Regions from separate parts of the Clostridium sp. Marseille-P299 genome, predicted to be linked through region 1. Evidence: riboswitches for the same ligand, from Rfam matches in the RefSeq annotation. Region 1 holds a riboswitch; the other holds the start of a gene.
The links. A riboswitch is a leader RNA that binds a small molecule or an ion and turns the genes downstream of it on or off. The one in region 1 is predicted to bind cobalamin.
Positions count from the first base shown of each region.

Region 2: another riboswitch for cobalamin. It lies ahead of BN4220_RS09025 (ABC transporter substrate-binding protein); the one in region 1 lies ahead of BN4220_RS14960 (energy-coupling factor ABC transporter permease).

Region 1 covers NZ_FJVE01000007.1:1,619,319-1,624,322, reverse strand. Annotated here, with positions in the region: gene BN4220_RS14980 (sirohydrochlorin cobaltochelatase) at 1-640, opposite strand, end outside; gene BN4220_RS14975 (energy-coupling factor ABC transporter ATP-binding protein) at 902-1,753, opposite strand; gene cbiQ (cobalt ECF transporter T component CbiQ) at 1,753-2,538, opposite strand; gene BN4220_RS14965 (energy-coupling factor ABC transporter substrate-binding protein) at 2,531-2,815, opposite strand; gene BN4220_RS14960 (energy-coupling factor ABC transporter permease) at 2,827-3,591, opposite strand; cobalamin riboswitch at 3,891-4,088, opposite strand; gene BN4220_RS14955 (ABC transporter ATP-binding protein) at 4,262-5,004, opposite strand, start outside.
Region 2 covers NZ_FJVE01000007.1:166,651-171,654, reverse strand. Annotated here, with positions in the region: gene BN4220_RS09030 (nicotinate-nucleotide--dimethylbenzimidazole phosphoribosyltransferase) at 1-755, opposite strand, end outside; gene BN4220_RS09025 (ABC transporter substrate-binding protein) at 874-1,875, opposite strand; cobalamin riboswitch at 1,913-2,155, opposite strand; gene BN4220_RS09020 (XdhC family protein) at 2,276-3,322, opposite strand; gene msrA (peptide-methionine (S)-S-oxide reductase MsrA) at 3,743-4,240, shown strand; gene BN4220_RS09010 (DNA-binding protein) at 4,918-5,004, opposite strand, start outside.

The DNA of each region.
Region 1 (5,004 bases):
CAGCCATATCATTTATCGCATGATCACCTGCTACAAACATAAATGGTATTAATGTAGCCTTTTTATAATTGTTTTCTTTCACCTTTTTAATAACAACATCTAATTCAGGATATGCCTCTATTGTTCCAACAAACATATTTTTATATCCTTGTTCATGACAAGTATATTCCATTGCCGCATAAACTGTATTACAAAAATGCTCCGTCCCATGCCCCATTAATACAAGACATTCATCCTCCTCCATAGGATACTCCGTATGTAAAATGTTTGCAATGGTTTTTATATCCTCTGCATCTTTAAGTAACGGAGCTCCTAATCTTATGTCTTCAAACAGTAATCTATACTTATCAACCATTCCTTGGATTTTTTCATATTCCTCACCATATATAAGATGTGTTGGGAGTATGGATACTTCTCTTATACCATTCTCCTTTAGGATATCCAAGGCTTCTTCTATGCTAAGAATAGTTTCACCACGTTTTTTCATAATTTTTCGTATGATAGTACTTGTGTATGCATGAAGGATCATACTATTATGATAGCGCTCTCTTATATACTTCTCTAAAGCTAATATACTTTTTTCTTCTGCATTTTTATTTGTTGTCCCAAAACTTACAATTAATATTCCATGATCTTTCATTTTCAAACTAAATACAACTGCCACTTATAAAGGGATTACATTTAAGAAATGGCAGCCCTTTCTATTTTTAAAATTTTATTTTGCTATTCTATTTATCTATTTTTTAAATTTTATTTTACTATACTATTTATCTATTTTTCCTATTTTCTTTATCTATTAAATTTATCTGTTCAATTTATCCTCAACTGATTTATCTTTTATATAGTCTGTAACAAAGCTCAAAAGAGAATCTAATTATATCCTATTTCCAGTCTCTTTATGTTAAATATGCATTGTACTTACTTGAGTAATAAGCCCCTCTAATTGTTTCTCATCCTTAGGTATCATGAAAGGTAAATCTTTATTAAACTTCTTACATATCAACTCAGTAAACTGATACAAAGCTGGTTTTTTTAATGAAGCTTTGACAAGAAGTTCTTCATTTGCAAATATCTTTTCAGGTATATCATCCGCTATTATTTCACCCTCATGAAATACTAAAATGCGATTCGCCCATTTCCAAGCAAAATTAATGTCATGAGTGGAACTAAGAATAGTGATTCCTTTTAATGATTGCCCCTTTAAAATTTCTTCAAATACTCTAATATTCTTACCATCTAAGGAGGCTGTTGGCTCATCTAGCAAAAGTACCTCTGGATTCATAACTAAAATATCGGCTATACTGACTCTTTTCTTCTCACCGCCACTTAAATAATGTGGAGCTGTCTTTCTTAATTTATCTAAATCAAGTTCTTGAAGGATTTGATTTATTCTATTTTTTACTTCTTCCTTAGGTAAATTTCTATTCATTAAGCCAAAGGAAATTTCACTTTCAACGGTAGTAGCTATCATTTGGCTATCTGGATCTTGAAATACAAACCCAACTTTTTCTCGAAGCATTGCTAAGTCTTTTTTCTGGCGTTTAATTTTATATTCATTTATAATTAACTCTCCATTTTGGAGTGGTAAAACCCCATTTAGACAAAGGAAAAAGGTTGATTTTCCGGCTCCGTTGTTTCCTAACACAGCAATACGCTCCTCTTTATTAATTTTAACATTAATATTATGCAGTGCCTGATGCTCTCCATCATAGGAAACAGAAGCATTTTTTAATTCTAATATACACTCCTTCATTACAATTTCCTCTCTATAAGAAAAACAAAACCAATAAGAATTAGATATACAATTGATAAGATAAGTTCTTTTTTATGTATTGGTTTATCTTCCCTATAAAAATTTAACTTACCGATATACCCACGTGATTCCATAGCATCAAAACTTACGGATGCCTTTTGAAAGGAAAGAGATAATAAATTCATAGCAATCCCTTTCATCGAAATATAAGTATTTTTAAGATTTATATATCCTAGCCTGCTATCCGCTGCTATCGTCATTTTACTGTGGGCATCGAATAATATCATTATAAATCGGTAGATAAGATACATTAATTCTATTATAATTTCAGGTATTTTGATTTGTCTACATACATGTATGATGTCTGACATTGGTGTTGTTAAACTAATCATAAATAAGCAGGTTATGGATGCGTATGCTCTTATGATTACTATTAATGTTTTACTAAGTGAGTTTACAGTAATTGATAAATACCAACCTGCAAAGGGGATATCTAAAAAACCGAGTTTTACAGGAGAAAATAGAATCAATATTGCAATACCACTTAACAGTATAAATAGGGATGGTACTAATAACAATCTGATGTAATTATTAATTTTAAGATGTGAGTATCTTATCACAGTAATCATCATAATGACGGCAATCATTATATGAAATACCCAAGCTTCTGATAAAACACACAAAATCAATGATAAAATACCAACACCAATCTTTAACCCTGGATTTACATTATTTAATTTGGAGTTTTGCGCTATTGTGTCAATATGAAGCATATGATTATGCATATTTTTTCCTAGCTACTAAGTATCCAAAACCATATCCTAGTATAATACAACCGATTCCTGCTTGTAAACAAAACAGTAAACTTTCAGTTTCTCCTCCAGGGGGCGCGATCAAACTCGCTGCCCATGGTTCATAGTCTGGCTTAATTTCAGTTATTATTTCTTCTGCTGCTCCATCAGCACCTCCAAACTCTGAGTCTTTAATTAAAATCAATGGTATCACTGTAATCATTACACATAAAACTAATAATATAAGAACTAGTTTCCCTCTTTTTTGCATACGAACCTCCATTATCGTTCCACAGAACTGGCATAATTTTTAAAATACTTTAACTCCGTTAATTCTGGTTTTGCATAGGTTTCTAAACCAATCACTACCACAACGGTTAATATTCCTTCTATGATTGCTAAAGGAATTTGAGTTGCTGCAAATATTCCTAAAAACTTGCCAACGGAAGCAATCACTCCACCGACTTCACTTGGATATGCGAAACCTAATTGAAAACTTGTCATACAATATGTAAATAAATCCCCAATTGAAGCTGCTAAAAATATTCCTACGAGTTTATTTATTTTTAATCTACTACATAATTTATATATTCCAAAACTGACAATTGGCCCTGCAACCGCCATACTAAAAGTATTTGCACCTAAAGTCGTTAACCCGCCATGAGCTAATAAAATAGCCTGAAATAATAGTACAATGACTCCAATTACAGCCATAGGCGTCGGACCAAATAATATTGCCCCCAGCCCTGTTCCAGTTGGATGACTTGAGGAACCTGTAACACTTGGGATTTTTAATGCAGAAAGCACAAAAGCATAAGCCCCAACCATAGCTAAAATTAATAAAGTTTTTCGTTGGTTTACTATAATCTTCTTGATTCTAATGAAACCTGTTACTAAAAATGGTAAGCATATTACCCCCCATGCAATACAAAATCCAAAAGGTAAATACCCTTCCATAATGTGCATCGCATAAGCTTTTTGTGTTACACCAAAAAGGCATGCAATGAGGATTGACAAAGCAATCCATTGTTTTTCTTTTCTTGTCATTATAGACCTCCTTGCTACCACTAGGCAGCTATTCCTAAGCAAAAAGTATGTTATATGCTTTTTGCCGGTTGAAATGATTTTTTTCAACCTAGAACTCCATCTTTTCTAGAGTTCTTTATAATAAGGTATCTGCTCTTTTTAACAAAATTGCTGTTGATCTTCTATGAAATAAAAAAACCTTTTCTATAATAGAAAAGGCATCATAAAAAAGCTTACAAAAGAGCAGCTACTTTTATTACACCTGCTATAATCCGTAGCTGTGCAACTTGAAGTTAGTATTACAATTAATAACGAATACTTAACTTCTATGATTATTAGGCAGGTCTTCTGGCTTAAGCGTCATCAAGCATATCATGCCTTCCCGTGTGTAACCACAGTGGCATATATGATAGCTCTGATACTAATACAGCGGCGGTACCGCGTGGGTATTTCACCCAACTTCCCTATTCTTACAGTTATATATACATATAACGTACACCTAATAATATTTTTCAACCCATTTTATATGATAATCTATAAAATGTCAATTTCTCAAGTTAGGCAGGTGCCTCATGCGTTTTGGGGCAATTGCCTATCTTAGCTTCTATATTAATATACGAACCCCATGCTTGTATTTCATAATTAATTCTATTCATGTGGATTCAAAAATATGATAATTAATAATATAATATTACGATTTAAAGGTAAAATAGTAATGCTTTTTCTTATTTTCATCGAAAAAGCAATGTTCTTTTATATGAAATACTTGTTCTAATATCCCAGATTCATAAATCTTTTCTGGCACACCACTCATTTTAATTTTACCAGCTTCCATAACTACGATTTGATCAGCAATTGATAATGCTGCTCCAATATCATGGATAACAGTTATTACAGTCTTACCCTCGTTTTTTAAGTCAGTTAATAATTTCATTATTTCTAACTGATAATTAATATCTAAAAACGTCGTAGGCTCATCTAGTAAAATAGTTTTTGTTTCTTGTGCAAATGCCATGGCTAAATACACCTTTTGACGTTCTCCACCTGATAACTCTGCCATATTCCTGTCTTTTAACGCTGTAATTCCAATTCGTTCCATGGCACGATTTGCAATATCATAATCTTCTTTTTTATAACGTCTTGGATAAGATAGATACGGAAATCTACCATGTAAAACCATACGGCCAACACTTATTACAGGAACGTTTCGATTTTGAGGTAAGTATGCAATTTGCTGTGCTCTTTTTTGGTCAGATAATAACTTGATATCCTGATTGTCAATAAAAACCTGACCATTTAAGGGTGTCATTAATCCAACCATAGTCTTTAGTAATGTACTTTTCCCACAGCCATTCATACCAACTATTGCAGTTATTTTACCTTCTGAAAAGTCATAGTTGATATTGTCTAATGTAATCTTTTGTCCATATCCGG
Region 2 (5,004 bases), 1.5 Mb from region 1:
TTAGAACTCATTTCTTTAGAATCCAAACCTTTTAAACTATTTCTATAATTATTTTCAATAGAATAATATCGTTTAATTGCTCGCTTAATTGCTTTAATTTTTAACTCCAGTGATGAATTTGAAAGTCCAGCACCTTTTCCTGTGACATTTTCAACTTCTTGCCCTAATAAAACTGCGGCAAGTGCACTGCTAGGCGTAGTATTTCCAATTCCCATTTCACCTGTTGCTAATATCTCATAGCCTTTCTTTTTTAAATCCCTAACACTGTCAATTCCAACCTGTACTGCGTTTTCGCATTGTTCTATACTCATTGCTGCTTCTTTTGCAATATTTAAAGATCCCATGGCAATTTTACGATCCACTAAAGTTAAAGGTTTTAACTCCTTTTCTTTCACCGGACTTGTTTTCATCCCAATATCAATCGGAAAAACATCAACACCTATAGTATCTGCCATGGCATTTACGCTAGTTTTTCCTTTGGTAAAATTCGTTGCTACAACATTGGTAACTTCATACCCTGTTTGTGTAACACCTTCCTCTACGACTCCGTGGTCAGCACACATAATAACTAGTCCAGCTTTTTTCACAGAAACTTTATTTGCATTTCCAGAGATTCCTGCAAGACGTATTACTGCTTCCTCAAGTCTTCCAAGACTTCCAAGTGGCTTTGCAATGGAATCCCATCTTAACTTTGCATTCTTTTCTGCTTCTGCTACAGGAGCAGATATGGTTTGAAATTGTTCATAAAATGTCATGTTTCTACTCATACCTTTCAAAATTATTCATAAAATGAGTAATATAAATTATTACATCGAAAAAAGCCTCAGAGGTGAATGCAATCTGCCCTGCATGTTTCCTCTGAAGCTATCTAATTTATTTATTTTCAAATGCTTCTGGATGGAATATCATCGCTAATTCACGCATTCCTTCAGCATTACGATTTCCTTGACGACTTAAAATATTTTCATCAATTGTATATACTTTTCCATTTTTAACAGCAGTTAAATCTTTATAATTATCAGCTGTCATAAAATCATCTTTATAGTATTCAGGCATAACAATAATGTCTGGATCTGCTTCCATTAAGCTTTCTAAAGAATAGGACCATCCGGAAACATCCTGTGCTATATTCTTACCACCTGCCATTGTAATCAACTGGCCAATAAATGTATCTCCACCTGCTGTATAATCGCCGCTTTCGCCATATCCTACAACATAATATACACTTGGTGCTTCAAGGTCTTTTACTGCTGCAACAGTCTCATCAATGCTAGCTTTCATTTCATCTACAACTTTTGTAGCATTTTCTTTAAGATTTAACATGTCTCCTAATGTTTCAATCATTGTATAAACACCAGTTACATCATGTTCTTCATATAAAACAACTACTTTTATTCCAAGGTCTGTTAATTGCTTTTCTGACTCCTCAAGGAAGTGAGTTGAAGCAATTACTACATCTGGCTCTAAGCTAATTATTTTTTCGATATCAGGAGTATAAAGAGTCCCAATACTCTCAACGTTTTGTGCTTCTTCTGGATAATCACAATAATCTGTACGTCCTACAAGGCGATCTCCTGCTCCAATTGCATAAACTAACTCAGTAATGTTTGGTGCAACGGAAACGATTTTTTGAGGCTCGCTCTCAAATGTAATTTCTGTTCCATTGGAATCTTTAATTGTTAACGGATAACTAACTGCACTTGTATCTTCTGCACTATTCGTTGGTTCTACGCTTGGTTCATTGGTAGGTTCCACTGTAGTTGTTGGTGTTGTATTTTTATCTGATACGTTATCTGCCTTTGTTCCGCATCCGACAAATGAAAGTACCATAGCCATTGCTAAAAGCACTGTCAAAATCTTTTTCATATTCTTCATATTTATCTCCTTTTCTTTCCTCTTCCCTCCGAAGAAGATGATATATGAATCAAATGGCAGGTTTCCTGGCTCTTGGTCATTTTACTCACTGTCGCCTTCTCAAATAGATATCTTATGCTTAACCGTAATCATATGATTTCGGCAGATGGTTAAACACTTAATATTTATTCAATGGCCTATAACAGCTTTCATCCCAATCACAGTAGCGGGGGCTGTCGTGGATTTGCACCACATTCCCTTTTAACTTCCTATTGGAAGCACCACTTGATAAGTTACGCGATAATTATATACTCTAAGCACAACATTTTCAAGTTGATACTTTAAATTGCAGTATAAAATTATTCAAAGTCCTTGATATATTGCTATATATTGTATCGCTTTGTAAGTGAAATTCAGCTTATTAATGTATATAGTCTTCAATAAGTACAGTCATTATTCCTCCGCAAACCATTCCTTCCTCTTCGGCAGCATCCCCTGTTAAGTCCACATCCACCACTTGGTATGATTTAGATCCAATCAGCCTTCTTGCTGTTCCAAGCACCGCTGCTTCGCTACAACCGCCACCAATACTTCCTAAAATTCTTCCATCTGCATAAACGATCATCTTTGCACCCGCTCCTCGTGGAACCGATCCTTTTGAACTAATGATTGTAAGGATTGCTTTTGGTACATCAACTTCATTTGCTAAAACCCTCATTACATCGTAATCTACATCCGAACGATTGGTTGTTTTTTTCTCTGCTTTTCCAATTCTTTTATGAGCTATTAATTCTGCCATAATGGAAATCGCAATTTCTTCTGGTGTTATTGCACCAATACTAAGACCTATTGGGGTATGGACACGGTTCAGTCTTTCTCTATCAATGCCCTCTTCTACTAAAGTTTCTTTTACAATGGCTGTTCTGCGCTTCGAACCAATCATGCCAACATAGGAAGGTTCACTTCCACTGCATATTTGTTTTAAACATGTTGCATCATAACGATGTCCTCTTGTTATAATTACGACATAATCACTTTCTTTTAGTTTTAAACTATCCAAAGCATGCTCAAAACTATCGCATATGACTTCTTTCGCCAAAGGGAATCTTTCGGTATTGGCAAAACTTAATCGGTCATCGACAACAACTACTGAAAAACCAATTTTAGCAGCAAATTCCACTACTGGTAATGCTACATGGCCTCCACCAAGAACAATTAAGCGTTCTTCAGGAAAAAATGGCTCTACAACTGTAGAAGTGTCGTTATTTGTATAAACATAAGGAATTCCTAGCTCAAATGCCTTTTTTTCTTCCTCATTCATTGTATCTTGTAACAGGATGTTTTTTTCTATCTCGTTCATACTTCCCTGTTTGTTACTAAACTTAGTGCTTAAACATGCCTTGTTACCTTCTAGTACAACTTCTAGTAATTCTTTATATATATTATTATTTTTATTTAAATATTCCATATATTCATCTTCCTCTGTAATTTATATTTTATTCTTTAAATTTCTATTATGATAAGGCCTTTATTAATGAATTTATCCCTAATAATAAAATACCATCCTAAGTCTTCAGATTATCACTTATGGACAATTTTTTCAACTACCTTTCATTTTTCCAATCTACTAACTACTCTATTTCCTATATTTTCACAAACAAACTTTATTCCTTGCTTGACTCTAACACTGAATAATAGTATATTACAAGAAAAATGGTTATATTTATTTATCATAAGATTATAATTTACATATCATAAGTTTACAAAGTTAAATTATAAAATGAGCATCATAAATTACAATCTTATATAAATTCTTATTTAAACGCTTATTTATATGTTCATTTTTTGGCTAGATGCGCAGTTTATGCGCTAGAAAGAAGGTTATATGATAAAGACGATTTATATAGCAGCTGGATGTTTTTGGGGTAGCGAGAAGTATTTTTCCTTAATAAAAGGAGTTATTAGCACAAAAGTTGGTTACGCAAATGGTAGCACATTAAACCCAACCTACGAAGATGTATCCTATCATAATTCAGGTCATGCTGAGGCCGTAGAAATCCGCTATGATGACACGATCCTTCCACTTGAAAAGCTCTTAACTCTTTACTATGAGATAATAGATCCAACTTCAGTAAACAAACAAGGAGCAGATCGTGGTGTACAGTATCGTACTGGTATTTATTATGTAGATGAAGCTGATTTAATTATCATTCGCAGTTCACTTGAAACACTAGCTACAAAATATGATAAGCCAATTGCCATAGAAGTAGGCCCTCTTCTTCATTTTTTTGATGCTGAGGAATATCATCAGAAGTATCTTGATAAAAACATAAATGGATATTGCCATATTGGTCAAAGTGCTTTTGAACATGCGAGAAATGCATAATGTTTATTTATAATTAATCTTGAAGCATGTTATTATGTTAAGAGAAATAATCATAACAAATTAAAAAGAAAATGGGTATGACAGGATACGATTTATCGTTAGTTATTAATTCTGTCACTCCCATTTTCTTTATTTTTAATAATGTTCACAATATATTAACAGTTTCATCAAACTTTAATCACAGGTTAGCGTTATAGTTATATTAACACTCAAGGTCCCCCACCTTGTTTACATAAACTTTTCTTTTCATAAATAGGAGTTGCCACATAAACAACTAAGTTTTGTGACAACTCCACTCCTCATTTTAAACCAATTAACACAAGTGAAACAATTAAAATCTATAATTTCTATTTTGTCTGAAACACTTTTATTGATCACTTTTTTTCTCTGGATTTGTACCAAAATAAAAAACAATAATTGTAGAAAAAATCATAAGAAATTGTTCACCTGTAATATCTCTTCGTAATGATAAAACTGAAAAAACTATGGTCAAAATAATTGCAACTACACTTTTTATATTTAATAATCTAGATATTATCTCTTTTATAATAACCCCTCCTTGCCCTCTTAATCTATTTTTCTTGATGATATATTCCTACTCTAACATTCATAAATTATAGTCTGATTAGTTGACAAATTTAACTATTTTTGATATCATTTTAAGAACATATGTTCTATTAATTTATTATACGATGAAACAAAAAATCATACTCATATTCATTAAAATATTCTTTTTTAATTTTTGCTGCCTCATCAAAACTAAA